One region of the Paenibacillus uliginis N3/975 genome, then DNA from elsewhere that is predicted to be linked to it. Evidence: riboswitches for the same ligand, from Rfam matches in the RefSeq annotation. Region 1 holds a riboswitch; each other region holds the start of a gene.

Region 1 (7,546 bases):
AGATCAGATCCGAAAACGGGTTCGCAGCTTTTATTTGGATGAACGGGCTTTGAATGAAGGTTATGATGAAGTGGAAATTATGGCAAAAGACCGTCTTCGGGCTCCAGCGGTGCACCAGGTCTTTCGGTATATTCAGGATACCAAAGAGAATGGGTTGTCCCCGCGAGGATTATATCTGACCGGATCGTTCGGAACAGGGAAGACATATCTGATGTGCTATATGCTGCATGAACTGGCGAAGGAAGGTTATACCGGTGTTATTGTATATATGCCGGATTTCGTGGAAGACCTGAAATCGATGATGCAGGACGGAAGCAAGGTCAAGGAAACGGTAGAGACCATGAAAAATTGTGATCTGCTCATTTTTGATGATATTGGTGCGGAAAACTTGAATCCATGGGTACGAGATCACGTACTGGGCGCTATTTTAAATTTCCGGATGAATCGGAAGCCTACTTTTTATACTTCGAACTACCCGCTTGACGGATTGGAAAGACATCTTAGCTTTACAAGTAAAGATGGCGAGGAAAACCACAAGGGCCAACGTTTGATGAATCGGATTTCACCTTTTGTGGATGCTAGTCAGCTGTTCGGTGAGAATCATCGCGGAAAAGTATAAAGGAAATGAGAAATCATAGATCATTTATGCGTGAAACTTATAAATTCTAATATTTTGAAAAAAAGTCTGATCTCTCGCCAAAGGGCGTGTGATCAGACTTTTTTGAAATATAAGAAAGTATAAGACTTGTCATCTATACTTGGCTTATATTTCTCGCAGAATCGCCGTCGTCCTTTGAGAAGGACGACGAAGTCGGTAAACGGTGGGTTCCATTAAAGGATCGCACCGTTTCTTCTTACGTGCTCAGCAGAGCATTAGCCAACAAGGAACTTGATAATAACCATAGCGAAGAAAATGACGAACATAAAGCCGAACATGCCCGTGAAACCCATCATCAAATCGCCAAAATCATTACGAGGTTCTTCGTTGATATGCTCCCGAGGATCCACTGCGCGCACGTTAACATCCATGGGCCTGCCTCCTCAAAAGGTGAACTGCCGTGTGATTCATTTCCTTGACATTATCACCGGGTTCATTATTTGTAGTATACCCAATCGGTAAATCATTTGTAAAGAATGGTTGAACATTCCATTCTGCATGATAGACCTATTTCACTTTGCTTATATGGATGTGGTATACTATGGTGGTCGGCTTAGACATAATATTCTAAGCACATAATGTGACTTTCCTATAAGGAGGAGAAACTCATGGCTATCGTCAATGTATCCGACCAGACTTTTACTAATGAAGTAGAAGGTCAGGGAACGGTTGTAGTTGATTTTTGGGCGCCTTGGTGCGGTCCTTGTAAAATGCTTGCTCCGATTCTGGACGAATTGTCCCAAGAACTCGGCGATGATGTGAAAATCGCGAAGGTGAACGTAGATGAAAACCCTGAATCTGCTTCCCGTTTCGGCGTGATGAGTATCCCAACACTGATCTTCTTTAAAGACGGCCAGCCTGTTGATAAAGTTGTCGGTCTGAACTCCAAAGAAGCTTTGAAAGGCATTATTGCCAAACATCAGTAAGCAAGCATCTATTATATAGGATGTACGTGTACCCATACAGCGCCTTCGGTTTCGGACCGGAGGCGCTTTGTGTGGTTTTAAATCATAATCTCCCTGGAGAGGAGTAGAAGGATGGAAGATTTCGCGAAGAAGCTTCAGGAACAGGAAAAGGCGATGGAGAATATCCGTAATAAGCTGGCTCTTCTGCCCGATCTGCCGGGCTGTTACCTGATGAAGAACGGGGAAGGCACGATTATATATGTAGGTAAGGCCAAGGTTCTCAAGAATCGGGTGCGTTCCTATTTTACAGGCAGCCATGATGGGAAAACCCAGCGACTTGTTTCTGAAATCCGCGATTTTGAATACATCGTTACGGGTAGCAACATGGAAGCCTTGATTCTGGAATGTAACCTGATCAAGACACACCAGCCTCGTTATAATGTGTTGCTCAAGGATGACAAAACGTATCCATACCTAAAGATTACGAATGAAGCGCATCCCCGGCTGGAAGTAACGCGGCGGGTGCTTAAAGATAAAGCAAAATATTTTGGACCTTATCCGAACGGTTATGCAGCCCATCAGACCAAAAAGCTGCTCGACCGTATGTATCCGCTTCGGAAGTGTGGGGTAATGCCGAAAGAGGTGTGTCTGTACTACCACATGGGCCAGTGTATGGCTCCGTGTGTGAAAGAGGTGCCTCAATCGGCTTACGAGGAGATTACACGGGAAATCAGCTCTTTTCTAAGCGGTGGACATGAAGAAGTGAAAAAAGAACTGCAGCGAAAAATGCAGGAGGCGGCCGAAGAGCTGTACTTCGAGCGCGCCAAAGAGCTTCGGGATCAAATCATGCATATCGATGCCATTATGGAGAAGCAGAAGATTACTACTGCCGATACGAAGGACCGGGATGTATTTGGTTTTGCGGTTGATAAAGGCTGGATGTGTGTTCAAATTCTATATATGCGCCAGGGTAAAATGGTTCAGCGAAACGCATCCGTGTTTCCTTACTACGGAGAGGCGTACAGCGACTTCATGTCATTTGTTGCACAGTATTACAGCGACAACCCGGCTCTGCCTCAGGAAATACTTCTGCCAGGGCCTTCAGTCGACAATGCTTCTGAAGCTGCAGAGACATCTGCCCTTTCAGAAGCTGAGATGAAAGAGATGGAGTCACAGGATGACGAAGCTATGCAGCAGGGAACTGTTCCGGATGCTGAATCTTCCGATAAAGCTGACGATTACCTCGGTGAAGGAGCAGGAACGGTGGACGCTGCCGGTGGTGCTGCTGCTCTGCAGGAGTGGATCGGTGTGAAGGTGCACGTACCTCAGCGAGGCTTGAAGCGCCAAATGATCGGGATGGCCTCACAAAATGCCAAAGTATCACTGGATGAGAAGTTTCGGCTGATTGAACGGGATGAGGAGCGGACGTCGATTGCTGCCGCTAACCTGGGCGAGGTAATCGGTCTCGATACGCTGCATCGGATCGAAGCGTTCGATAACTCGAACATACAGGGGACGAACCCGGTCTCTGCCATGGTTGTGTTTATTAACGGCAAACCTGACAAGAAGGAATACCGGAAGTATAAGATTCGTTCCGTGCAGGGGCCGGACGACTATGAGACGATGCGAGAGGTTATACGGAGGCGCTATGAACGGGTGCTTAAGGAAAATCTGCCTATGCCCGATTTGATCGTAGTGGATGGAGGTAAGGGCCAAATTTCTGCAGCCGTGGATGTGCTGGAGAATGAGCTGGGTCTGTTCATTCCGGTCTGCGGACTTGTTAAGGATGCTAAGCATAAGACGGCGCAACTGATGGTGGGTGATCCGCCAGAGCCTGTGTCGCTGCCTCGTGACAGTCAGGAGTTTTATTTGCTCCAGCGTATACAGGATGAGGTTCACCGTTTCGCGATATCTTTCCACCGTGACCAGCGGGGGAAATCGATGGTTACCTCTAAGCTGGATGCGATTCCGGGAATCGGAGAGAAACGGCGTAAGATGCTCCTGAAGCATTTTGGATCTGTTAAAAAGATTAAAGAGGCCAGTATTGATGACTTCCGGCCTTTGTCTATAGGCGATAAACTCGCTAAGGAGATTTTAAGTGCACTGCGTGATGAGGAGTCGTAATATATTTGTGGAAAAGGAGAAACGGCCTCCGTCCTATATGGACGGATAAGCCGTTTCTTTTTTTAATGTATTGAATTTGTAGATTACGTAACCGACGATGGCCGGCAAAATAATGTAGAAGATCCCCATCCACAAGTTAACCGGATCGTTCATCATCATGAGACTGAAGCCCATCAGAATGCTGTTGAACACTACATGCGCGAATACGGCGGCCATGTATCCGTAGCGCAAGAAGATGAAGCTGAACAGAAGTCCGATGATGACCAGCTCAATCGGTCTTGAGATGACCGGATAGATCGGATACAAAGTGTGGCCGAGGGCCCAGATGATCGAGGTGATGAGGCTGGCCACGAACGTGTTGCGGACGATTTTTTTAACCATTTTAATACCGAACAGACGGTAGACAGCCTCTTCCGATATACCTGCAAACCAGGCCATCAACGGAAATAGCCATGGGTACAACATGTTAAAAGGCGATTGCGAGGCATCTGTTGTAGACCAGGTATTGAGTGTAAGACCCAGCGCGATAAAGATCAGGGACTGTACACCGAGCAGAATGCAAGCCCACAAATACCCGAGTTTCATGCTTTCCAGCACGTATACGCCATAACCGGGTTCTTTGGCGCGCGGCCATGGATTTAATCCGTCTTCCTTACGCCACAATCCGTTCCCTCCGACGAGTGAGAAGTAGAGCAGGGCTGAGAATACGAGGGAGTAGCCCACATAAAAGATCATGATACCTTTAATGCTGGCATCGCTCATTCCGTCAGCTTTAAAGACTGGCAGCAGGTTATAAGTGTTCAGCATTTGAATAACAAACAACAGTAAAGCAAGGAAAATACCCCTTTTAAAAGAAGTATGAGCTTTGGTTTTTACGCTGTAGACGATTGCCAGAACGCCCAAAACCAGTGTAAACAATCCGTAGCCCAGCAATGTAAGCAAGGTGGCGTTAAGCGTCTGCTTCTCCACATAGGCGGTGTGAGCACTAGGAACGGAAAATACAGGCTCGTACGAACGCAGTTGGCGGTCTTCAAAGGAGAAGTTCAGCCGAAGACGGGAGTCTCCGATCTTAGTTTCCGGGTCCTCATATTTCAGACCAGGTTCCCCTTCGCCAGTAATTCGTTCAAGCTTGGACGTATCATAACCTGCTCGGTGAAGCCAAGGTGCAGCAAGCGCCTCTTTCTCGGCTAGCGATATGCCGCCTTCGATCATCAGGAGCATCTGCGTTCGTACGCCGCCCATCTGCAGCATGGCCCCTTTGTAACTGGAGCCGGCCATATCATAGGAAAAACCGGCGATACCCGCGTTCTGCATATGTACATCCACATTTAAGGATGTCCCATCATTTTGATCAAACCTTACGCGATAAACATCATAAGGATATTTGCTTTCGAACTTTTTGTTATATTCGGTCAGCAACTTTTCTTTGGATAGATACCCGTATACATCGGATCGGGATTGGTATGTAACGAGAGGTTCTTTACCTGGTGCGATGTTGTACTGCAGCTGTTCCTCTACGAAGCGTTCAGCGGCCTCTGCTGCTGCCCCTTTGGTTATCATCTCGGGAGCTTTTACCTCTAGCGTGTCAGAGGCAGTAGACGGAAATACCTGAAAAATTAGAAACAGAATCAGGCCGATTGCCCCGAGCACCATTAAAGGTTTTTTGTTCGACTGAAGTTTAAGGGGCTGTCCTGCTTTATTCATGTCATTCCTCCTTGGTAATAGGGGTTAGAAACCGTTCGAGACGTTTCTTTCATGGAGACATAAAGCCAATATAACATAGATATGTAAGCTGCAAACGGCTTATCCCATTCAAAATTATGAAAGATACGATGAAAACGAAGGAAAGATTTCGAAAACCTCAGAAAACCATGTGCTACTACTCTTGAATATGCCCAATTTCGTTCTTTTTTAAGTTAATTTACGCTAAAAGCGGCTTTGGGTTCCTAAGGGTATTGCGTTATAATCACATCATGTTAATTGAATAGATAGATCAGCCGAATTTCGTAACGAAAATGGGGGAACCATTTAATTGGGGTGAATTTCTTTGCTGTATAGCAGGGAATAGGGCGACCTGTGATATGCCCGAATCCGTCAGCTAACCTCGTAGGCTGCAGCACAGGAACCCAAACGCGTAAGGCATTGGATTTCCAGTGTCTTTTTTTCTTTGACTTTTTTGAAGAGGTGAATATGTTGACTTCCAAATTATTTTGGCTCCGCTTGTCGCCGCCGCAGATTCTTGTCATGGGGTTCGGAGGAATTATCACGATTGGAACCTTGCTCCTAATGCTGCCGATTTCCAACACGACAGGGGAACCGCTGAACTTTATGGATGCCTTATTCACTGCGACATCCGCGACCTGTGTTACCGGTCTTGTGGTGGTGGATACAGGAACATTCTTCAGTTCCTTCGGACAGGTAGTCATCATGCTCCTGATACAGATAGGTGGTTTGGGTTTCATGACCATGGCCACGCTGTTTGCGCTTGTATTAAAGCGCCGTATTTCATTAAAAGATCGTCTTATCCTGCAGGAAGCGATGAATCAGTCATCGATGGAGGGTATCGTTCGACTGATCCGCAGGGTTCTGCTGTATTCCTTGGTGATTGAAGCTTGTGGTGCGCTGCTGTTGACCCTTCGCTGGGCATTTGATATGCCTTTTGGGAAAGCTTTGTACTATGGAATATTTCATGCGGTAACGATGTTTAACAATGCGGGATTTGACCTGTTCGGTGAATTCAGAAGTTTGACCGGGTACGTGTACGATCCATTAGTCAATTTTGTAGTTATGTTCTTGATCGTATCCGGAGGAATTGGATTTATCGTCATGGCTGATCTAGTTGATTATAAAAAAAGCCGGAAGCTGTCACTGCATTCCAAGGTGGTTTTGTCCATGACAGGCGCGCTTATTTTGATAGGGGCAGTTGTCATATTCATATTTGAATTCACGAATCCGAAAACATTAGGATCGCTGAATTGGGGTGGGAAAATTCTTGGCTCCTTCTTTCAATCGGTCACACCGAGAACGGCAGGAGCCAATACACTCGATATAACCGGTTTACGTCAGGCTTCACAGTTTTTCATAGTTATTCTGATGTTTATAGGAGCTTCCCCGGGATCAACGGGGGGCGGGATTAAAACGACGACATTTACGATGATGATCGCTGCTGTCATTGCTATGATGCGGGGCAAAGATGAGATTGTACTGTTCCGGTACCGGTTGGTTCAGGAACGGGTTCTTAAAGCGCTGACCATTACGCTGCTTGCTCTGCTGCTGGTAATCACCGTAGCCATGATTCTTTCAACGACAGAAGACAGCAGCTTTCTCTCTATACTGTTCGAGGCAACATCCGCGTTTGGCACAGTGGGGCTGTCGATGGGATTGACACCGCACTTGTCATTGTTCGGAAAACTTCTGATTAGCATTACGATGTTTGCGGGACGACTTGGGCCTCTAACGCTTGCATATGCATTAGGCCCTAAAAAGGGTAAGGAATTGTATCGTCATCCAGAAGGAAAAATGATTATTGGATAAGGAGATTGGCTGAGAAATGAAACCAAAGCAGTTTGTGGTAATAGGGCTCGGACGATTCGGATCAAGTCTGGCGCTTGAACTGATGGATTTAGGTTACGAGGTACTCGGGATCGACCGGGATGAAGAAGTGGTCGAGGATATGAGTGAGTTCCTCACCCATACCGTGGTTGCCGATGCGACGGATGAAGAAGTACTTAAGTCACTCGGAATACGGAACTTTGATTGCGGCATTGTAGCAATTGGTGACGAGATCCAGACGAGTATTTTGGCGGCAATTCTTCTGAAGGAGTCAGGTGTAGCCACCGTCGTTGCCAAGGCAATATCC
Region 2 (7,546 bases), 720 kb from region 1:
AATCCGGCTATCTACCGCCACAGCCAGCGGTGTTCCCCCTTCGGTAGCGATGGCGTCTCCTTTGGCAATCAGATCGGACGGGATCATGCCTTCTTGAGACTGAACCCAGGCTCTTACGGCATCGACTGCTCCTTTGCGAACTTTTCGGCCGTCTTTCAGATCCATACCGCTCATCCGTGTCTCGGCCTTAAACTCGATGAATTCGGCACCGGATGTAATGGATTCGTCAAATCCTAAGCTTTCTTTCTTCATCAGTTCGAGAACAGAGCGGCCTTCTGGCGTTTCATCCATAACTGAGCTGATAGCTGCCCACTGGGCGACAGAGCCGACAGGTTCTGAACCGACCGGGATAAACTGGCTTGCCATCCGGTTACCAAACGTGATTGTTCCTGTCTTATCGAGAATCATCGTATTGATGTCGCCGGCAGCTTCAACCGCTTTACCGGACATTGCCAGTACGTTGAACTGCGTTACCCGGTCCATACCTGCAATCCCGATTGCGGACAGCAGACCACCGATGGTGGTTGGGATCAGACAGACGAGAAGAGAGATCAGGACGGGAATCGAAAGCTCGATTCCGAGATATTTGGCGATCGGGGCAAGCGTGACAACCACGATCAGGAATATTAATGTTAGTACGGTCAAAAGGGTATTCAGCGCAATTTCATTCGGTGTTTTCTGACGAGATGCACCTTCTACGAGCGAGATCATCCGATCAATGAATGACTCGCCGGGGTCGCTGGTGATCCGGACTTTAATCTGATCGCTGACAACCCGTGTGCCGCCGGTTACCGAACTGAAATCCCCGCCGGCTTCTTTAATGACCGGGGCTGATTCCCCGGTAATGGCCGATTCATCGACAGATGCCAGACCCGCAATGACCTCACCATCACCAGGAATCATCTCACCCTGCGAGACGACTACGATGTCACCTTTACGTAAATCGGTAGACGGAACACGCTTGATGCCGCCGCCGTCCATAACCTTGTTGGCCGCGATTTCCTTCTTTGACTGTTTTAAGGAGTCAGCCTGGGCTTTACCGCGCCCTTCAGCAAGAGCTTCGGCAAAGTTGGCAAACAAGACGGTTAGGAGCAGAACCACAAATACGGTCAGATTAAAGCTGATGCTGTCTTCTGTCCCAAAATAATGGGGAAAGATAGTCATGAGGAGGACGATAAATGTACCAACCTCGACGACAAACATCACGGGGTTTTTCATCATGGTAATAGGGTTTAACTTGATGAAGCTATCTTTTAAAGACTGGCGAACCATATCTCCGTTTAATACCTTTTTTCTATTGTTATTCATTGGGATAATCCACCTTTTCTATTAACGGATCATTAAATGCTCGGCAATCGGGCCAAGCACCATCACGGGCAGGAATGTCAGCGCCCCGATGATCAGGACTACCGCAATCAGAATAAAGGCGAACAGCCGGTTATCCGTGCGGAATGTCCCTAGTGTCTCAGGAATCCACTGCTTACGCAGCAGAGAGCCGCCTACCGCTAGAAGCGAAATCATCGAAATATAGCGGCCGAAGAGCATGACAAGCCCTGTTGATATATTCCAGAACGGCGTGTTATCCGCAAGACCTTCAAAGCCAGAGCCGTTATTCGCTGCCGAGGAAGTGTACTCATACAGCACTTGTGAAATGCCATGAAAGCCTGCGTTCGTAATGCCCGCCTGACCAGCGTCCGTCATGAGAGCGAGAGCAGTCGGCGCCAGAATAATGAGGGGATGAGCCAGAATGGCAATCGCAATCAGCTTCATCTCCCGGGCTTCGATTTTCCGCCCTAGAAACTCCGGCGTTCGTCCAACCATGAGCCCGGCGAGGAACACGGCCAGAATGGCGTACATTAACATATTCATCAGACCGACGCCTTTTCCGCCGAAGACAGAGTTCAGCATCATGAGAGACAGCGGTGTTATACCGCCAAGCGGTGTCAGCGTATCGTGCATGTTATTGACCGATCCGGTTGTGGCCGCTGTGGTTACGGTCGTAAACAGAGCAGACTGGGCAATACCGAACCTGACCTCTTTGCCTTCCATATTGCCTTGGGAAGCATCGATTCCTAGCCGATTCATCGCCGGGTTACCGTTAGATTCCGATACGTAGGCAAGTGACAGGAATCCGATGAATAGAACCATCATGGCTGAGAAAATAATCCAACCTTGCTTGCGGTTTTTAGCAAATAAGCCGAACGTATAAGGCAGAGCCGCCGCAATACACCACATTGATAAAATCTCGATTACGTTAGTTAGCGGACGTGGATTCTCAAACGGATGCGACGAGTTGACACCGAAATGTCCGCCGCCGTTCGTGCCCAGGTGTTTGATCGATTCCAGTGCGGCCACTGGACCAACCGAAATTTGCTGCTCGGCGCCTTCAAGTGTCGTTACGTTAATAGTAGGTTTTAAGGTTTGAGGAACATTCAGCGCCACGAGCACCATGGCAACAACAAAGGCCAGAGGGATCAACACCCGTGTATGTGCCTTAACAAAATCTTCAAAGAAGTTACCTATCGTTGTACCCTTGCTGGTAATCGCTCGAATAAATGCGATCGCGACACACAGTCCGGTAGCAGCGGATGTGAACATCATCATAGTGATGACGGCCATCTGCGAGAAGTAGGAGAGACCCGATTCACCACTGTAGTGCTGCAGGTTCGTATTGGTCATGAAACTGATAATGGTATTGAACGATAACGTCGGCTCCATGTTGTCGATCCCGTTTGGATTGAACGGCAGTATCTTTTGTAGCCTTAGAATGAGATAACCGGCCGCGACCAGGACTAAGTTGGTCACCACAAAGCTGATTGCATATACCTTCCAGGTCATGCCTTTGCGCTCTTTAAGCCCGATCAAACCGTAGATCGGTTTCTCCGCCCAGGAGAACCATTTATCTGTGCCGTTGGCTTCATTGCGAAACACATTATATAGATGGGTTCCGAAAGGCTTAACGAGCAGCACCAGAACCAGAATAACGATGGCAATTTGTACAATGCCCATGATTGATTGCTTCCTCCTTCAATAACACCCCTAGAATTTTTCCGGGTGAATCAGCGCGTAAATCAAATACAGAAAAATAAAGATCATAAATGCCATAATGATGATCATTGGTTATCAGCCTCCGGTTCATTGACCAAGCGTCCGCACCAGGATAAAAACAAGGTGAACAGTGCGTAAGTTCCTCCCAGAATGAGCACCATGCACAGATCCTGCATGTAAATCCCTCCAAAACATATTTAATAAATAATAGTGGCTAGCTGACGAGTGATGAAATTAAGAAGGAAACATTGGTATGGTTCGTGTGCAGCACGATCGTTGCGCCAAGTCCTTTATAAATTAATCTTGGATTGCTTGAATGAGTGATGACATAGATCGGATCCGAGGTCCATGTACGGCAAATCCGCAAATAACGGCAGCACAGGTTCAGACTGCTTTCAAACAGAAACACCTTGCTGACGGAAAACTCGGGAATGATCCAGGTTTGTTCATCAGTAGTGTCGATCAAGATCATGTTTTTGGCTCCGAGCTTATCCAGACGATCTTGCTCTGCCCGGTTGTTCACGATGGCTGCAAACGGAATTTTATTTCGAATAAGCTGGGTTACGAATTCCTCCCCTGCCTTGGTTGGAGCGGATACGATGATCAGATCTTGTAATTTTTCCATGTTTTCTCCTCCTGATTACTAGAAAGAGAAGGCAACAAAAAGAAGCCTCAGGGAAGGAGAGTCACTCTTCCCGTGGCTTCTGATGACACAGTGAAATACACCGTGCCTTGCACACGACAATCGTTGCCTCTCTCGATACGCTTACGAGGTTAGCTGACGGATTCGGGCGTGAGAGTCGCCCTACCCATAGGCAGTTATCCTGCCGATGTGATTCACCCCTGAGAGAAATACACGTCTCTCGTTTGGTTCCCCCGTTCCTTTTCCATTCAAGGACTCAGCGAATAAAAAGCATTTTTTGATAAAAAAACCACAGAGGCATCAAGCCCTGTGGTCGTGTTTCTCGATCACAAGCTTCATCATCCTCTCCTTGTGAGCAGACCGCGTCAATTAAATGCGTGACTGCTTAACTCAACGCTTACGAGGTTAGCTGTCGGATTCGGGCGGTGAGAGTCGCCCTACCTGATCCGAATTTCATGGAGTCTTCGGATCAGGATTCACCCCTGGAGATGTTCAATGGCGGCTCTCACACCACCTGGCGCATCTCCTTGTTTGGTTCCCCCGTTTCCCTTGCCTAGCAAGGGAATTCAGCGATTCATGAGAAAACATTGTTCAATTCATGATTCGTATCATACGTCTGGCGGTTCGTAATGTAAATCGAGGGAAAGGCACATTTGAGGTGTTTTTTAACGGGATAGCGGGGGGAAAGAAGTCCGATCACCCGAATACTGCTTCATACTCTGTATTTCTCTGTATTTCGTTAATTTTTCGTAAAGTGGCAAGATACTGTGCATTTGTATGGATAATCGATGTCAAGCCCTAATGTACACGTTTTCTTTTGGCTTTTTCGTCGATATTTTGAATTTATAGACCATAAATGAACATTTACTTTGAAAGGGACAATGACGTATGATTCATCCAACTTTAACCATATAATCTACACGCTGAGTTCCCGAAAGGGAGGCGGGGGAACCAACCTCACCATAACTAATGGTGAATGGGGTGAATCCTTAGAGCTTGCTGCGCAAGCACAGGGTAGGGCACTCTCAAGCCCGAATCCGACAGCTAACCTCGTAAGCGTATTGGGAGAGAACACGACCCATCATACTTTAGGTGGCACGATTGTGCCGCATTCAGCGCCTGGGGAGCGGGTTTCTCTGCTCTTTCGGGCTTTTTGTGCTGCAATTGAACCCTAGAAAAGGAGACTGTGAGATGGCTAAAATAACAGACTCTTTACCGCAATTAACGGAACATAAACTACACGAAACTATGATACGTTATATGGAGATTTTCCGTTTTGACGGTAATTCGGCTGAACAGGATATTCCGTGGAACGATAAGAGTACGAACTGTGGATTGTTTAAAATATCTTGTAGCGGTGCTTCTGGTTATGCGGAGTATGCACTGCCGGATACGAGAGAGTATGCAGATCTTGTGCGCTGGTCGTCTGTGTTTATGCGATTAAAGGGACTGACGGTGGCCGAGGCCATAAGCACTGTTCAGAAGCAGCAGTGGGGAGCGGTCCGCACGATGCTGGCGGAGTCCGCTCTAAAGGATCTTTCAGCGAATCTGATCCAGTGTAATGAGCGCCAGCGCCTAGGAAGCCTTCCGCTGGAGCGCTCTTTTCTGATAGATTGTTCGCGGGCTTATTTTTTATTCTGATTCATAATTTATGGAGTGCTCACTATAAGACTGTTTATTTGCCGGACAATGAGTAGGTTTGGGAGCAAACGGACTCAGCTTTATAGCCCCCTAATCCAATTGGACACTCCAAGGTACCTCAGATACACTAAAAAGAAATGAGGAGTCCGTCCATGAAAAGACGATTTCGATGCCCGGTTGAGGCGAAAAAAGAGTATGTCGTAGAGGTGTTGTCTGGTTACCGGACAGAGATGGTTGCGAGAAAATACGGCATGTCTCCCAAAACGTTAAGCGGCTGGGTTCGTCAATATGAGGATGAGGTGGGAGATCTTATGGTCAAAAAGCAGAAAGAAGCCCAAAAAATAGAGCAGGATGCGGCCAAGTTCCAAGAGCTGCAGCAAAAATATGACGAGGCGATGAAACTGTTGGGGGAGAAGGAACTTGAAAACCACATCCTCAAAGATCTCGTAAAAAAAAAGTATCCCGACTACAAATAGCCTCCTATTGGATTGAGCAAGGCTATCCGATCCGTACCGTCCTACGGATCTGTGACGTGCCGCGATCCACGTACTATTACCGTTTGAAGCATCCTGAACGTCAGCAGCCGATCAGCAACGGACGACCGATCCCGGGCTATTCCTGTGACCAGAACGGAAAGGCCGTCTCTGATACCCGTATTCAAGGGTTTCTTCGTCGTCTGATCCAAGGCCCTCATGGAGCATCTGGTTACCGGAAACTGACGATTTTGCTGCGCCGAAAGTACAAGCTAGTGATTAACAAAAAGAAGGTATACCGTCTCTGCAAGTCCTTGGGGATTCTCCTTCCACAACGAGAAAGAACGAACCCTGTTCCCAAAAGAGTAGCGAATAACCGGGTGGTAAATGGCGCCAACCAGTTGTGGCAGATGGATATTAAGTATGGCTACGTGGCGGGAAAACGCCGGCATTTCTACCTGGCCAGCATTATTGACGTGTTTGACCGCCGAATTGTAGCGTACCATCGCGGGAAAACCTGCCACACCCAAGATATCTTACGTACACTCCAGAAAGCGCTCCTTACGCGTAAAGTGTACGGAGATGAGCAGAAGTTGGTTATTCGTACTGACAATGGCCCCCAGTTCGTCAGCAAGGCGTTCCATGCTTTCTGTGAACAGGCAGGGCTTGAACATGAACGTACTCCGAACCGGACACCGAACAAGAATGCCTTCATTGAGTCCTACCACAGTATTGTGGAACGCGAGTGCTACCAACGACACTGTTTTGAGGATTATGAGGAAGCCTTTTCGGAAGTAGATCGGTTCATTCGCTATTACAACAACGAGCGCATTCATGGAAGCCTTCATGACTGGCCACCTAAGGAGTATTTGCGTTTGGTGAACGAAGGAACGATTACTCCTGCAAAAATTGCGTTATGATGCGATATCCCGAGAATGAGGTGGCTAGTGTCCAAGATTAGGGGGTTAAACCGTCAGGAGCCGCTATTTGTGGCGATTTCGGACATTTCGAATGCTAACGGACACAGATGACGCTATTGCAGGTGCAAATATCCGGTTTCGCCTACTTTTTCGGAAATAAGGTCGCTGGTGTCCGTTAGAATCCAAATCGGCTGATTTTTCACCAAATAAGAGCTGTGGTGTCCGTTAGCCGTAGAATCGTGTAAGCATCAGTATCAGCGTCAGTATCAGCATCAGTATAGGCAAGCGTAACGTATCGGTACTAGCCATTTAGCTAGCCGGAAAGCACTAATTGCTGTTTTGAGTTTCTATAAACATGCATTCCCATTCCACAGTACTGGTCAAGCGTCTCACGCTCCGGTAACATAGAGGGTAACAAGTGAATGTACAAGGAGGAGCTATGCTTCTACAATTCGGTTACTCCCAGTATGAGAGCAAAGTATATGAAACGCTCGTGACGAGCGGCGAGGCGATGGATGCATCGAGTATCGTGAAGTTGTCTGGTGTTCCGAAGGCAAAAATTTATGAGGTGCTGGACCGGTTGGTGGACAAGGGAATTGTCATGGATACGGTATCCGGCAAAAAGCGTACCTATACGGCACTTCCCGTGGAAGCTGTGATTGATAAACTGACGCATGAGTTTGAGAGTGACATTAAGGAGCTTCGCTCAGCGGGTGTTCGCAAAACGGTTGTGGATGATCAGGTGTGGAGTCTGAAATCGCACAGCTCGATCCAGGCGTTCTGCAAACAGATGATAGAGGAAGCACAGGAGTCTGTTCTCG
Region 3 (7,546 bases), 1.1 Mb from region 1:
AGAAGCAGTGGCGAGAAGAGCTCCAAGGAAAGCTGTCATACATAAGGGCAGCGTTGTATCTGGTGAAATCGCACCATCCGAAGATTCCTAAGGAAGCAGCGATCGATCTTATGGACACTACTTCAAACCTCGAATATGAAACTTTTCCCATCAAAGAAACGTCTAGTATATATCACTTGTTGTGGAGGTGTATTTAATGAAATCAGTAAAGTCATATAAAATCACCGGGGCTGCGGCACTGGCTCTAACGCTTGTTCTCACGCCTTTATCTGGTGTCCTTTCAGGCTCAGCACAGGCGGCTTCTGCAGCAGTGGCCCAGAAAGAAAGCCAAAAAACATCCTGGAATGTGGAATTGACAAATGCGCCGTTTAAGAAAAACGGAGTTGTATTTGTTCCCATTAAGGAGCTATCGGAGTATTTGGATCTTCATATTACAGTGACACCTAATAAAAAATATGTGTATATTAATAGTCCCTTCGAGTCTGTCCGTATCGCATCTGGCCAGTCCAAAGCGGTAAATGCCAAGGGAACATCCATTGCCCTTGGAACTACCCCGATTGTGAAACACGGCGTTACTTATGTTCCAACTTCACTCCTGGCTAAAAGCTTTGGAATCCCAGTAAAGTGGAACGGGAAATCCAAGGTTTCGCTTCAAGGAAGCAAACAATATGCTTCCGGAGCTGTCGGTGGCATGGTCTTCTGGTTAAGCCGTGAGGACGGTACATTACTAACTGGTCAAGCCGGTAGTGTCCCGAAGAAAGCCGGCAAGGCTTCAATAGAACATATTGATCTACTCAATATCAAACCCCGTAAGATCAATCCCTCCAGTTACGTGGTGGATATAAACAACTCTTACGGCGAACCGCATATTCACGAGTCTCACATTCGTGTCCTCATTTATAACGGAATGATTGTTAACGCAGGCAGCACCTATTACGCTAACTTTAGCGGCCGCAATACGAAACCGAATATAGACGACTATAAAGGAAATGTAGCGATCATGAACGGTAGTACTCTGCAGCTTGTCCACCCTACTGGGAAGGTAGTCAAAACGTATAATCTTGAGGCCATTACCGGTGTAAAGGATGATTTCGTTGTGGAAGCAATCGAACCGGAGTTTCTGCTAGTCCGCCCTTATAAAAAAGCAACGCTATTTATTGTTCATCCTACAGCTAAGCAATCTATTCTGATCTATCAAAACCTGCAGCTGGATGATGAAGCAAAGAAGCTGATTGAAGAATATCCTCCAAATGAAGCCGGCTATGTCGGCGACGGTCTGACATACACCGGATTTAAAAATCAGAAGCTGACCTTTAATTGGAGTCACCCCTTGCTTGATAAGAATAAAACGTTCACGTACAAGCTCCCCTTTTAATTAATAGTAGATCTCTCGATCCATCGGGAAATACTATTCATGTATCTCAAAATCGAAGTTTTATCCTTTCTTATCTCTTAAATAAAAGCCCGGACGGATCTCATCCGTACCGGGCTTCCTCAATTTATTATTCCGATTCTGTATCGAGCGCCTGTTTAAACTCGTCAGAAGAGGCATTCCACCATTCCTCGTTTTTGGAGATCAGCAGATCCTTCAGTGCTTGCTTCTCCACGTTACCCAACCCATCAAGAATAATTTTACGCTTCAGTGCCGCATCCAACTTATTCACGTGGTCAGCGAGAATTTTCCAGCCTCGCTTCGCTTCCTGATCAATCCACATCTCACATGCGGTCATACCGCCATAGTGCTGTCCCTCAGCTGTACGGTCCACGGCAACCCATACAATCCACAACTGACGACCGTTCGGTACATCCTCCCGGTTAGTGGAAAACCTAATGCCGCGTTCCACCTTGCTCTTCGCGTGCATTGCACCAATCTCAATTTTTGCTACTCCGCCGTCAATGATGACCGGAGATACACTGTTCAGATCAATGGAGCCTGCTCCGAACCCTTTGTGCTTGCTTTTACTGCTTATAATGTTAAGGGCAATCTGCTTCTTGTCTTTTTGTTCCTCATTCTCCATTACGGCAAAACCTCCTATGTAAGGACGGAAGAGACCTCCGCCTTGCTCTTTCTTCTAATAACTAGTCCCAATAATTTTATTTTAACTAATAATCACCTAAAAGCAAACATATACATGCTGTAGATGCTTGTCAACGGGAGGTTGTTCGATATGGTCCCACCACGCACCAAAGTCTTTCTTTCATCCCTGCTCGCCCTCGGTCTCCTCGGAGGGTCAATGCTATTATATCTGCAGGGTATCCGTGTTTCAGCACCTGTTCTCGCTCCAAATTTGGGCAAGCCTACGGTAGTGGAGAAAGCCCCGCTCTCTCCACCTAAAGCTCAGTACGATGTACCTGCTCCTGCACTGAGCAGCAGACTGGTTGAATATCACATGGATGTCAGGTTTGAGCCGGGCGAAAACAAATTGAAGGGAAAACAGACGATAACCTGGACTCATCCTGGTAAAAAAGCTGTAAACGAGCTTTACTTTCATCTTTACCCTAATGCTTTTGCATCCAAAGAAACCACGTTTATGAAGGAATCTGGTGGCAGACTTCGATCAGACCGTATGCCTGAGGACGGGTTCGGATCCATGACGATTACGGGGATCAAAACGATTGAAGGGCTATCCCTGCTCCACCGTCTCCAATATGTGCAGCCTGATGATGGCAACGCGAAGGACAAAAGCCTGGTGAAGCTGCGTCTGCCGCGTTCTGTTAAAGGCGGAGAGAGCATTACGCTGAATATGGAGTTTGAAGTTGATATGCCCAAAATCTTTGCACGTATGGGTACAGCTGATGATTTTGTAATGGCTGGGCAATGGTTTCCGAAAATTAGCGTATATGAGCCTGCGGAAGTACGCGATCGCACGGAGGAAGGCTGGAATCTCCATCAATATCATGGAAACTCTGAGTTTTATGCGAACTTCGGCATTTACAGCGTCCGTATCCGGGTGCCGGAGAACTATATTGTTGCAGCCACTGGTTTTCCGACCAAACCGGCCACAAAATCAAACGGTGAGAAGGTCTACCAATTCTACGCAGACGATGTCCATGACTTTGCCTGGGCAGCCTCGCCCGATTTTGTTGTAGCGGAGGAGGCATTTTCCGCACCTGGCGTACCCGGTGTCCGCATTAAGCTTTACCTTGATCCGGTGCATAAAGACCTGAAAGACCGCTATTTCGATGCTGCCAAAGCAGCTTTATCCTCTTACGGTAAATGGTACGGCTCCTATCCGTACGCTACGTTATCCATTGTAGTACCTCCAGATGCTGGAAACGGCGCGGGCGGTATGGAATATCCAACGCTGGTGACCGCTTTCGGAGCCAAAGATGATTCGCCAGGGTACGAGCTGGAGCGCACGATTATCCATGAAATCGGACACCAATATTTTTACGGCATGATCGCGAGCAATGAGTTCGAGGAGGCTTGGCTCGACGAAGGATTTACCTCCTATGCCGAGGAGCGGGTAATGAAACAGGAATACGGATTAACCACAAACACGGCAGCACAAGCTGCGACCATATCCTCGCCTGAACCACTTAAACAGGAATCTTGGAAATACGGATCTCACGAAAAATACGCTTTGAACGTCTACACACGCGGCAAACTGGTGCTGCAGGACATTGAACGCCTGGTCGGCACGCAGACGATGGACAAAATCATGATGACTTATGCGAAAAAATACCGCTTCAAACATCCGACAACTAAAGATTTTCAACAGGTTGTGGAGCAAATGACCAAACAATCGTGGCAGCCTTATTTTGACCAATATGTATACGGCAACCGGATGGCCGACGTCGCTGTGGAGAACATTCAGACCCAAAATACCGGAACCCGGGAAGACCCCGCCTATAAGACGATTGTGACCATCGTGAGTAAGGGAGGTACCGTCTCCAACATCCCGATCAGATTTGCATTTGAGGACGGGAAGACGGTTGAAAAGGTGTGGGACGGCAAGAACGGAAAAACCCAGTATGAAATCAAGCATAAATCTCCACTCATCTGGACAATGGTTGATCCGAAATACACGATCGTGCTCGAGAACAAACATATCAATAACTATATGAAGGCGGGAATGGATCCGAAAGCTGTCACGCGCTGGAACCTGAGCATCACCAAGCTGGTAGAGACACTATTCGGCAGCCTGTCATGGTAAGGGGGGAGAACATGAAAAGCTACGCAGGCAAAGGCTGGACCAGTGTGAAAGATCAGTTCTATGTTATTATTCTTCTGTTTCTGTATCGGCTTCTGTGGGGATATTGTCTGTATCGCCTTGTTAAATCAGCCGTCGTTCCGCTTCTGATGCGATTCCCGGACCCTGCTCCGAATGAGCTTAGTAAGCTGTTGTATTTTTACGAGGGCGAAATGGCCCTAACCCAAAGCAACGACGTTCATACCTATGCCTGGATACTCATCTGTATGCTTATCATTCGGATGCTTCTGACTCCTCTTATTCATGCCGGTATATTTTACAATCTCCATCAAGAGGCGAAAGGCGAGCGAGGTCTGTTCTTCTTCAAGGGCATCCGTCAGCTATGGAAACCGGTAACTTTATTTTATGTGGTTGAGACGATTCTGACCTTTACCCCCGCATATTGGCTGGTGCCGAAAATGTTACCTTCACTATTAGCTGCCATTCGCGATCCGTCTACGTTGCTAAAGATCGCTCCTTACTTCGTCTGTTGGCTGTTGTATGCGTATCTCATTCATTTGTTCTTTCTTTATATGCAGTTCGGCAAAACAGCTGGCATGAGCATGATATCCGCTCTGATGGTCTGTCTCCGTCACATCGGAAAGGCTATGCTCATCTCCATTACGATCGGCGGAACAGCGATAGCTCTTCTCCTTCTGCTCAGCGGTATGTCCTTCCTATGGTCAGGTCTGATCGGGTTAATCATTCAGCAGACCTCCTATTTTGTGAGCAGTCTGTTCCAGTTGTGGAGCGTTACCGCTCAATATCATGTATGGCATACTCACAGTCGTCAAATTTGAAAAGTGTTCACATAAAAAAACAATTTTCACCTGAAATTTATACATTATATGTGACTGCCAAGCTCAAACGATGCATAACGCTAGCCAACTAAATAAAAAAAATCCCGCTCTTCTCTAGGAAGAACGGGATTTTTTGTGTTCAAATATACTTTCCTCGTTTGCCAAAAAGTTAATACTCTGTTAAAATAACGAATGTGTTAGTAACAACTTTGTCATCTTTCCTGTAACTATTTCATATGGATAAACCATCGTATACTTATAATCTGTCTTATATCTTAAGAAGCCGAATTCCCGTTTCAACGGGAAGCGGGGGAACCGTCTTGGGTGAATTGATCTCGCAACAGAGGGGTCATAGGCTAACCTTCAGCCGAACCCTTAAGCTAACCTCGCAGGCATTGGAAGGAGCTTATCACTTGAAAAAGAAGCTAACAGCCGTTTCACTCGGTCTAGCTCTCGCCCTTACGCTAGGCACCGGAAGCGCTTTCGCGGATTCCAAGTTAAACAGCGCAATCAAACCCGTCATTGGCGTCTCCTATAAATCAGGCGGAACCACAGCCAAAGGATTCGATTGCTCTGGATTTACAAGTTATGTATTCAAGAAACTGGGGCTGACTTTGCCGCGTTCATCTGTATCCCAGTATAAAGTTGGGACTGCAGTACCGAAGAGCCAACTGAAAGCCGGCGATCTTGTATTCTTTAACACCTCAGGCAGAGGCGTATCCCATGTAGGGATCTATATAGGCGGGGGCAAATTTGCACATTCCTCAAGTTCCCGCGGTGTCACCATCACCGCAATCAACTCGAGCTATTTTGGCAAGCGTTACATTGGAGCCAAACGAGTCATGAGCTCAAGCAAGTACAAATCCGCCGCCGTGAACTACAATTAATTTCATAACCAAAAGTTTACTTAAGCCCGAATGAGATTCACCACAATCTCCTTCGCGGCTTTTTCTTTATACTTTTATAACGGATGAAATAGGGAAAAAGTTTGCACCTTTACGAGAAAATTTTTTGTGACAATAATTCGACACGAATAGCCATCTATTCTATTCAAAAGACAGCAAGAAACAATTGCCAAGTGGACAGGCCCTCTGATAGAATATTCAATGTAATAACTTTGTCATTATTGTAAGGGCTTTTATATATAGAATGCATATGCCAAATTCCAGAGCAATGGAAGCGGGGGATCCAACCACGGGTGAATTGATCTTGCTACTAAGGGATCATAGGGGACCTTCAACCGAACCCTACAGCTAACCTCGCAGGCAGCGGAAGGAGTTATTTATGCTTAAGAAGTTCAGTGCAACCGTGTTAGGCCTTTCGATGCTGTTCACGGCAGGCTTAGGCAGCGCTTTTGCCGATAGTAATCTGGATCAAGAAATCGATAAGGTGCTAGGGACAAGATACAGCTATGGTGGTATGACAACAAGCGGTTTTGACTGCTCTGGATTTACAATGTACATATTCTCCGCAATGGGAATGAAGCTTCCCCATCAGTCGGGCTCCCAATTTGAGATGGGTACGGCCGTATCCCGCGAAGACCTTCGCCCGGGGGACCTCGTATTTTTCAATACATCAGGTCAAGGCGTATCCCATGTAGGCATTTATATCGGCGATGATCAATTCGCCCATGCCTCCACTTCAAGAGGGGTCGTGACCAACCGACTGGGTGACAGCTATTATGCGGAGCGTTATATTGGCGCCAAGCGAATTATGGATGATTCAGCATACGAAAGCCACGCGTCTGAATAATTTGAAATCATTTATATCATACAAATATACCCGCGAAGAGAAGCATCCCTTCTTTTGGCGGGTGTTTTCTTCTTATTCCATAAATCATGAAAGGAGAATGACAATTGCTTCCCATGGCACAGCGGTTTTATGCGGTTCCAATGGATTCGTATCATGCGGCGGAGATTTGCAGCTGGACCTACCCATCTCCTTACAATATCTATGGCTGGCTCCCCTGGGAGCAAATGAAAGGACTTGGTATCGAGTTTGGCGATCCGGACATCCGCGAGCAGCAGTATGTATCCATTCTCGATGAAGAACAGCGGATGTGGGGATTCGCGCAGTTGTTCCCAATGGAAGGCGTAACGCGGATTGGTCTTGGTATGCGACCGGATTGGTGTGGACTCGGAATGGGTAAACAATTTGTGCAGTCTATTGTGGATGTGGCCAGGCAGCGTCGTCCTGAGGATGAGATTGACCTTGAGGTCTTAACTTGGAATGAACGTGCAATCCGCACATACTACAACGTCGGTTTTCATGTTACGGACACGTACGAACGGATGACTCCGACTGGCAAAGCTCTTTTTCATTGCATGGTTTATATGTCTCCGGACGATTCTGGAAATTCCATCCGAAACCGTTATGACTATGAAAAATAGCACAATTTTGTGTAATTTTAGTTAAAGAAAGCGTTGTTTTGTTGCTTTTTTTGTCACAACTGCTATGATGTCTTTGTATGTTCGTTTATAATAGAATCAATTGCAGTATACATAAGAAGGGACGATATGACGATGCAAAAATGGATTATGAGCGGATTGTTCT
Region 4 (7,546 bases), 1.0 Mb from region 1:
CACGCACTTTGAAATTCAGCCCAAGCAGCTGTTTAGCTATCATGAGCATAATAAGGGGGCAAGTGGTCCTGAAATTATACGCTATATAATAGAAGGAAAAAATGTGGCGATCGTCAGTGATGCCGGTCTGCCTGCTATTTCCGACCCGGGATCGGACCTGGTGAGACTGGCTGTTGCCGAAGGTATTTCGGTCATTCCTGTACCGGGGGCGAATGCCGCACTTTCCGGTTTAATTGCTTCGGGTCTGCCGACCGAACGCTTTACATTTATCGGATTTTTACCCCGTGAGCGGAAAGATATAATAGCTCAGTTGTCCTCCTTTCAGGCAGCACAGGGCACATTGCTATTTTACGAATCGCCACACCGGGTAAAGAAGACGCTGGAAATTATGTTAGAGGCGCTTGGGGACCGAAATGTGGCTCTCGCGCGTGAGTTGACAAAACGTTATGAAGAATTTGTACGCGGTCCAATATCGGAATGTCTGAGCTGGCTGGAGGAGCATCCACCGCTTGGTGAATACTGTATCGTCGTAGAAGGTGCCAGCGCGGAGGAAGAGCAGCGGGAGAGAGACGCTTGGTGGCAAGAACTAACGCTTGAAGCACATGTAGAGCATTATGAAAGCGAAGGTATGAGCCGTAAGGATGCCATGAAAAAAACCGCCTCCGATCGTGGTGTCTCCAAACGTGATATTTATAACTCACTGCTGAACAACTAGGGGATGAGGCAAAGTTTTCGTAAGAAAGTATCAGTCAGACGGGTGTGCTATCTTTAAAGGAAATAGAGTCGCGGGAGTTAAAAAAGAAAAAAAATACCTCCCTGCGGCTGGGTTCATAGCCGAGGAAGGCGTCAAGGAGATATGAAAAAGGTTAGAATTAACAATTTCGATTAAAACTATTATATACCATGTTTCTTAATTTGTCACAGGTGTTGGAATTTCTGAGATACATTCATTGCAAACAATTTTGCCTTTGAAGTAAGTTACGTTCTCAGCATTACCGCAGAAGATGCAGGCAGGCTCGTATTTCTTGAGCATAATACGCTCACCGTCCACGTAGATTTCGAGAGCATCCTTCTCTCCGATTCCTAATGTGCGTCGGAGTTCAATTGGAATAACGACCCTTCCTAGTTCATCTACTTTTCTTACAATACCTGTTGATTTCATCATAACTGATTGATGCCCCTCTCGCCATAATTTAAAAAAGTCATAATTCGACAATGTTCTCTTTTTTATGTTATTTATAGTACCAACGATTCCCAAATCAGTCAACCTATAAATTTGAAAATAAGAAACTTATTTACGAATATATAGTGAACAAAAGCCTTATTCTACTAGAGAAATGTCAAAAGTCTTAGGTAAATAAGCTTGTTTTTGTTCATGTCGATTTGGAAAGCGGGATTTTACGTTATTCGACATTGTTCGACAATAGGTGTCAAAAAAAGTGGGGAAGCGATTTCGATGCCTAGGATAAGGGGATGAAAAGCATGCATTTACCGATTACGGAGGAAAAAGTATTTAAAGATCCGGTTCACAACTATATTCATGTACAGGACGACATGATCTGGAGGTTAATTAATACACCGGAATTTCAGCGGCTTCGCCGGGTAAGGCAACTTGGGACTTCATTCCTAACTTTTCATGGAGCCGAGCATAGTCGTTTCTCACATTCATTAGGCGTATATGAAATTACGAGAAGAATCATTTCTCAATTCGAACGTAGCGGTTATCCCGATTGGCCGAAAGAGGAGCGTCTGCTCACTTTATGTGCTGCGTTGCTTCACGATCTCGGGCACGGGCCATTTTCTCATTCTATAGAAGAGGCTTTTCAAATGAATCACGAGGACTGGACTTGTAAAATTCTGCTTGGAGATACATGTGTAAATAGTGTACTCCGAGAGGTGGCTTCAGATTTTCCGCAGCGGGTAGCCTCAGTCATCAACAAAACATATGAAAAGCCGATCGTCATCAATCTTGTGACCAGTCCGCTGGATGCAGACCGGATGGATTACCTGCTGCGCGACGCATACTACACGGGTGTTAATTATGGCACGATTGATATAGACCGGATATTGCGGATGCTCCGCCCGTATCGGGACCGGGTGGTGGTGAAAGAATCAGGAATGCACGCGGTGGAAGATTATTTGATGTCTAGGTATCAGATGTACTGGCAGGTTTATTTTCATCCGGTGACCCGAAGTTCGGAGATTATACTGAGGCAAATCTTCAGGAGAGCGAAGGAACTATACCGCGAAGGTTATGATTTCAGTTTTATGGTAGAGCCGTTACCAGCTTTATTTGAGGGAAATACGACGGTGAGCCAATATTTGCGTCTGGATGAAGCGTTGATTCAGACAACCTTTTTGCAGTGGACGGCTGAGAAGGATGAGCTTCTGAGTGATTTATGTGGTCGGTTTATGCATCGTAGGCTCTATAAATATGTAGAAATCGACACCATAGATAGAGAGACCGTCGACGGAATCCGCCAGGCGTTTCGTGATGCGGGACTCCACCCGGATTATGATTTCGAGATTGATTATCCGACCGATCTTCCTTATGATGAATTTCATTCCGGATCGCCTGAGAGCGATAAACAGATTTTGTTGCTGGACAGACATGAACATGTGCGTGAAATATCCGAAGTATCTGATATAGTGCGCTCTATTAGCGGGATTCACCGCGGGCGATACCGTCTATACTTTCCTGAGGAAAAGGTGAGGAACGTTTTGAATACCTTGCCGGAGGATGTCAAAAGCGTGTTTGGACAAGTTAGATAAAATAGATATAAGTAAAGTATTGAACAGCTAGAACCGGCGGTTATTACTGTGCTGGTCTGCGACAAGAAAGGAGATTGTTTATTTATGTTATTCGACACACATACACATCTGGATGCTCCCGAGTTCCACGAAGATCGTGAGGAGGTTATCAACCGCGCCTTGGAAGCCGGTGTAACCCGAATGATCAACATCGGCTTTAACCGGGAAACGATTCCTTCGACCATGAAATTGGCGGAAACTTATGATTTTATTTATGCGGCAGTGGGTTGGCATCCCGTAGATGCGATCACGATGAAGGACGGAGATTTGGAATGGATCGCTACTCTTTGCAGTCATGAGAAAGTAGTGGCTATCGGTGAAATCGGCCTGGATTACCATTGGGACACCTCTCCCAAGGAAGTTCAGCATGAGGTGCTGCGTAGGCAGATTGGTTTAGCACGGGAATTGAACATGCCGATTGTTATTCATAACCGGGATGCACATGAGGATATCGTGAAGATTTTGAAAGAAGAGAAGGCGTCAGAGGTCGGTGGAGTGATGCACTCCTTTTCTGGCAGCTGGGAAACGGCCAAGCAGTGCCTAAATATGGGTTTCCATATTTCTTTCGGCGGGCCGATAACGTTCAAAAATGCGAGACAGCCAAAAGAGGTCTTAGCACAGGTCCCGATGGACCGACTGCTCATCGAAACCGACTCCCCTTATTTAACGCCTCATCCGTTTCGGGGGAAGCGTAATGAGTCTGCTCATGTGAAATTAGTGGCCGAGGCAGCGGCTGAGATTAGGGGCCTGTCTCTGGAAGAATTAGGTTCAATTACGACCAAAAATGCTCTGGAACGATTTGGTATTAAATGAAATCGAGAGCAAATGCGATGAAAAACAGAGCATTAACGACCAATTAAAGTTTTTTAACCGAAAAAGGCGACGATATTACAATATTTTAACCTTTTATCTGAAAAAATGTGGTTGATTGTTGCTTTACAACCTGCATAGAAACAGGATATCATCTTTTCAGTGATAAGAAGCTGATCGGAAAACGAACAGCCGAATATTTTATGAACCGTCTCGCTTAATCTCCGATATTCGGAGAACGGGGGAACCGATACAGGAATAGCTGGCAATCATGCTGCGCTCCACTGTATTTGATTTCTTTTTGGGTCTTTGGGGTGAATTTGAAGGCAGCCGCCATGAGCGGGTGACTTGAGATAGGGCGTCTCTCTTACGTCCGAACCCGACAGCTAACTCCGTAAGCGTAAGTAAGAGAGGCAAACTCGTGCATGCTATTTTCCAGATTCTAGACATCAGGAAGCCACGAAAGAGTCTCTATAACTCTTTCTTTGGCTTTCTTTTATTTTAGAATATTGGAGACAGTATCGTCATACTTTTGGTAAACAGGAGGTGACGATCGTATGGACGGGAAGACGGGGATTAACGCAGGGTGTAGATAGATAGCAGGGCACCCTGTGAGACAATTTGCTATAGTCACGTCAAATGCAATCATGCGTTACCTAGACGGCGGGACTATGAAGGAGGATGACATAGTGGGCGTTATTCAACCAGAAGAGACCCATGAATCACAATCATCCAGCATGTCTTACGCATTACGATGGAAGCATGAGAATTTGCGTCACCTAATGCTGGCCGCCATTGGCGCCATCGCAATTACAGTGCTCGTACTTCTGATTGTTCACAATCAGGCGGGCAAAGAAATTCACCTTGTGGTTGACGGACGTGTCACCACAGTGGAAACCCGAGAGGCTATGCTTCATGAAGTGCTGGATGAGCAGGCCATCTCCCTGAAACCGCAGGATGAGGTTTCCATGCCGTTAAACGGTGTGCTCCAGGATGGAGACCGTGTATTTATTAAACTCGCAGTACCTGTAAAAGTGACTGCAGACGGTAAAGTAAACACAATATTTACTACCCAAGATACGGTTGGAAATGTGCTTAAGGAAACAGGCATTTCAATCAAGGGCGAAGATACAGTAAAGCCTTCCCTGGAAACGAAAATTATTGAAAAAGCAGACATTCGCGTCGTTCGCGTCACGAAACAAACGGTTAAGCAAACTGAAAACCGCTCTTTCCGTGTCATCAAAACGGCAGATCCTTCTCTTGTGAAGGGCGATAACCGGGTGATTCAAAGTGGTAAGCCGGGCATCGTGGTTAACCATATCGAGAAAGTCTACGAGGACGGAAAGCTTGTTTCAAAAAATGTGATAAACAAAGAGATACAGCGTAAGACGAAGGATAAAATTATTGCAGTTGGCACGAAAAAAGTAGTAGTGCCTGAAGCACCTGTTATTGAAACTGCGTCTGCTGACAGAACCACGACTGCAAATGCTACCGTGAGAACGGCAGCCAAGGAATCGAGTCCAGAAAAGCCAGCAGTTAAGGCGGCATCCGCAAAAGTTAAAGTTAACAATGTGGTTTCCAGAGCCGGAGTTGACTTCGAATATAAAAAAGTACTAAACAATGTTTCTATGACAGCTTATTCCGCCGAACAGAAAGGCATCGGTACCCGCACAGCTTCCGGTACACGCGTAACGGAAGGACGTACGATTGCGGTGGACCCGAGTGTGGTTCCAATCGGTTGGTGGGTATATATTGAGGGCGTAGGCTTCCGCCGTGCAGAAGATACTGGTGGTGCCATTAAAGGCAACAAAATTGATGTCTATTTTGATTCTTTAAAAGCGGCATACAATTTTGGGCGTAAAAGCGGGCATACCGTTTATGTGATTGGCCCTGTGAAACCAGAGCTTAATTAACGCATGAATTCCGTTTTACATTGCCATGCTAATGCTATACTATTTAATTAATATTAATGTGATGCTAAGAAGAGGATGAATCATCCTCTTCTTTTGTTTTGGGAAGGAAGAAACAGGGAATGATCAAAGAAGTCATTGTCGTGGAGGGCCGGGACGATACAGTGGCTGTGAAGCGGGCTGTTGAAGCAGACACGATTGAAACCGGAGGATCGGCCATTAACAGCCACACACTGAAACGAATTGCATTGGCGCAAGAACGGCGCGGAATCATTATTTTAACCGATCCGGACCATGCCGGAGAGCGGATCCGTAAGATTATCGACACTAAGGTCCCTGGCTGCAAGCATGCCTTCATTCCGGAAGCCGATGCAACGCGAAAAGGAGACATCGGGGTGGAGAATGCCTCGCCGGAGGCGATTCGCCATGCGCTGGAACGATTGCATACGTCATTTGAAGGATCGGAAAGCCTTATTGGGCTGGATGACCTGATTGAGGCTGGGCTGATTGTGCATCCGCAGGCTGCAGCGAGACGGATGGCGATGGGCAACCTGCTCGGCATTGGATATTGTAACGGCAAACAGTTTCATAAACGGCTGGCCATGTTTCAAATATCACGTGAAGAATTCGCAGCAGCGCTCGCTCAGCTGGAAGAGGGAGGTACAGAGCTATGACACGGATTGATGATATTTCAACCCCGAGAAGAACGAAGGAGATTATACAGCGTCATGGCTTCTCGTTTAAGAAGAGTCTTGGACAAAACTTTCTCATCGATCAAAATATACTGTTCAAAATTGTAGAGGCCGCTGATCTGGATAAGGAAAAAGGCGCACTGGAGATCGGTCCCGGCATTGGAGCTTTAACGGAGAAGCTGGCACAGACAGCAAACAGAGTTACAGCCGTGGAGATTGATCAGCGGCTTATTCCGATATTACAAGAGGTACTTGAGCCGTATCCCAATGTAAGCGTGCACCACGGGGACGTGCTTAAGGTGGACTTACATGAGCTGTTCCGCAATTATTTCAGCGGAGTGTCTAAGGTCAGCGTCGTAGCCAATCTGCCTTACTATGTAACGACACCGATATTGATGAAGCTGCTGGAAGAAAAGCTGCCGCTTGAGAATATTGTAGTCATGATTCAAAAAGAGGTTGCGGTACGCATGGCAGCCTCCCCAGGCAGCAAGGATTACGGCAGTTTGAGTATCGCCGTCCAATATTATAGCGAGCCGAAGCTGGTGTGTACGGTTCCCCATACCGTCTTTATCCCTCAGCCGAATGTAGAGTCGGCCGTCATTCGTCTGAAGGTGCGGGACAAGCCTCCCGTTGAAGTCGATGACGAGAAACACTTCTTCGAGGTTGTGCATGCTTCATTCGCTCAACGTCGTAAGACGATAGCAAACAATCTGAAGAGTCGCTTTTTCCCGGGAGAGGGACGTGAGCGGCTGGAGCAGCTGCTCCAGGAGGCTGAAATTGAGCCTTCACGACGTGGTGAGACCCTTAGCATCGAAGAATACGCCAGACTGAGCAGCGTGCTTCTTAGGGCTGGAGTACGGTAGATACGAAAGCGTATGGACGAGGCAATGGATCGTGCAGCCTTAATAAAAAAATTTCACGTTTAAAGCAGAGATCTTTAAAGCAGCCCCTAAAGGGCTGCTTTTTCAATTTGCAGGTTTTTGCAGCGACACGTTTCATCGTCTTAGCGACCTTATTGCGCCCTTGAGAGTCGAAGTCCTTTCCAAGAGAGATGGGTTAAGGACGAACCGATTTTTTGGTGTCATCCTTCTCAACCATGAACCAATCCCCGCATTCGCCCATAGGATAGAGGCAGGGGGGATGTTGTGATGAATTATGGAGACTTGGTCGTTCGTAAATCGTACGGCGGCGATGTAACGTTCCGGGTGGAGGGTGTCCAGCAGAACACAGCCATTATTAAGGGAACGGACTTTCGGTTGCTGGCCGACTCGCCCCTTGGGGACCTGGTACGTGTACCGCATCCCACGATGAGCGAACGGACGA

What was found. Region 1 has a riboswitch for cyclic di-AMP ahead of B9N86_RS03970 (TrkH family potassium uptake protein). Riboswitches for the same ligand answer to the same signal wherever they lie in the genome.
Region 2: linked by a shared signal. The riboswitch ahead of B9N86_RS00600 (hypothetical protein) and the one ahead of B9N86_RS03970 (TrkH family potassium uptake protein) in region 1 are both predicted to bind cyclic di-AMP.
Region 3: linked by a shared signal. The riboswitch ahead of B9N86_RS28855 (C40 family peptidase) and the one ahead of B9N86_RS03970 (TrkH family potassium uptake protein) in region 1 are both predicted to bind cyclic di-AMP.
Region 4: linked by a shared signal. The riboswitch ahead of B9N86_RS29200 (resuscitation-promoting factor) and the one ahead of B9N86_RS03970 (TrkH family potassium uptake protein) in region 1 are both predicted to bind cyclic di-AMP.

The regions. Positions count from the first base shown of each region.
Region 1 is NZ_LT840184.1:846,416-853,961, forward strand. It holds gene dnaI (primosomal protein DnaI) at 1-619, shown strand, start outside; gene B9N86_RS03950 (YqzM family protein) at 874-1,029, opposite strand; gene trxA (thioredoxin) at 1,267-1,584, shown strand; gene uvrC (excinuclease ABC subunit UvrC) at 1,696-3,687, shown strand; gene B9N86_RS03965 (CPBP family intramembrane glutamic endopeptidase) at 3,721-5,391, opposite strand; cyclic di-AMP (ydaO/yuaA leader) riboswitch at 5,673-5,815, shown strand; gene B9N86_RS03970 (TrkH family potassium uptake protein) at 5,878-7,221, shown strand; gene B9N86_RS03975 (potassium channel family protein) at 7,238-7,546, shown strand, end outside.
Region 2 is NZ_LT840184.1:126,042-133,587, forward strand. It holds gene kdpB (potassium-transporting ATPase subunit KdpB) at 1-1,308, opposite strand, end outside; gene kdpA (potassium-transporting ATPase subunit KdpA) at 1,330-3,009, opposite strand; gene B9N86_RS30885 (potassium-transporting ATPase subunit F) at 3,040-3,117, opposite strand; gene B9N86_RS00600 (hypothetical protein) at 3,263-3,673, opposite strand; cyclic di-AMP (ydaO/yuaA leader) riboswitch at 3,796-3,963, opposite strand; cyclic di-AMP (ydaO/yuaA leader) riboswitch at 4,071-4,273, opposite strand; cyclic di-AMP (ydaO/yuaA leader) riboswitch at 4,603-4,766, shown strand; gene B9N86_RS00610 (hypothetical protein) at 4,883-5,332, shown strand; gene B9N86_RS00615 (transposase) at 5,485-5,808, shown strand; gene B9N86_RS00620 (IS3 family transposase) at 5,820-6,725, shown strand; gene B9N86_RS00625 (TrmB family transcriptional regulator) at 7,165-7,546, shown strand, end outside.
Region 3 is NZ_LT840184.1:6,205,237-6,212,782, forward strand. It holds gene B9N86_RS28830 (amidohydrolase family protein) at 1-91, shown strand, start outside; gene B9N86_RS28835 (copper amine oxidase N-terminal domain-containing protein) at 197-1,375, shown strand; gene B9N86_RS28840 (YwhD family protein) at 1,503-2,018, opposite strand; gene B9N86_RS28845 (M1 family metallopeptidase) at 2,169-4,157, shown strand; gene B9N86_RS28850 (hypothetical protein) at 4,169-4,993, shown strand; cyclic di-AMP (ydaO/yuaA leader) riboswitch at 5,265-5,403, shown strand; gene B9N86_RS28855 (C40 family peptidase) at 5,407-5,880, shown strand; cyclic di-AMP (ydaO/yuaA leader) riboswitch at 6,140-6,276, shown strand; gene B9N86_RS28860 (C40 family peptidase) at 6,278-6,745, shown strand; gene B9N86_RS28865 (GNAT family N-acetyltransferase) at 6,859-7,383, shown strand; gene B9N86_RS28870 (c-type cytochrome) at 7,516-7,546, shown strand, end outside.
Region 4 is NZ_LT840184.1:6,280,767-6,288,312, reverse strand. It holds gene rsmI (16S rRNA (cytidine(1402)-2'-O)-methyltransferase) at 1-715, shown strand, start outside; gene B9N86_RS29220 (AbrB/MazE/SpoVT family DNA-binding domain-containing protein) at 911-1,165, opposite strand; gene B9N86_RS29215 (HD domain-containing protein) at 1,483-2,772, shown strand; gene B9N86_RS29210 (TatD family hydrolase) at 2,857-3,624, shown strand; cyclic di-AMP (ydaO/yuaA leader) riboswitch at 3,826-4,037, shown strand; gene B9N86_RS29200 (resuscitation-promoting factor) at 4,311-5,534, shown strand; gene rnmV (ribonuclease M5) at 5,654-6,205, shown strand; gene rsmA (16S rRNA (adenine(1518)-N(6)/adenine(1519)-N(6))-dimethyltransferase RsmA) at 6,202-7,086, shown strand; gene yabG (sporulation peptidase YabG) at 7,372-7,546, shown strand, end outside.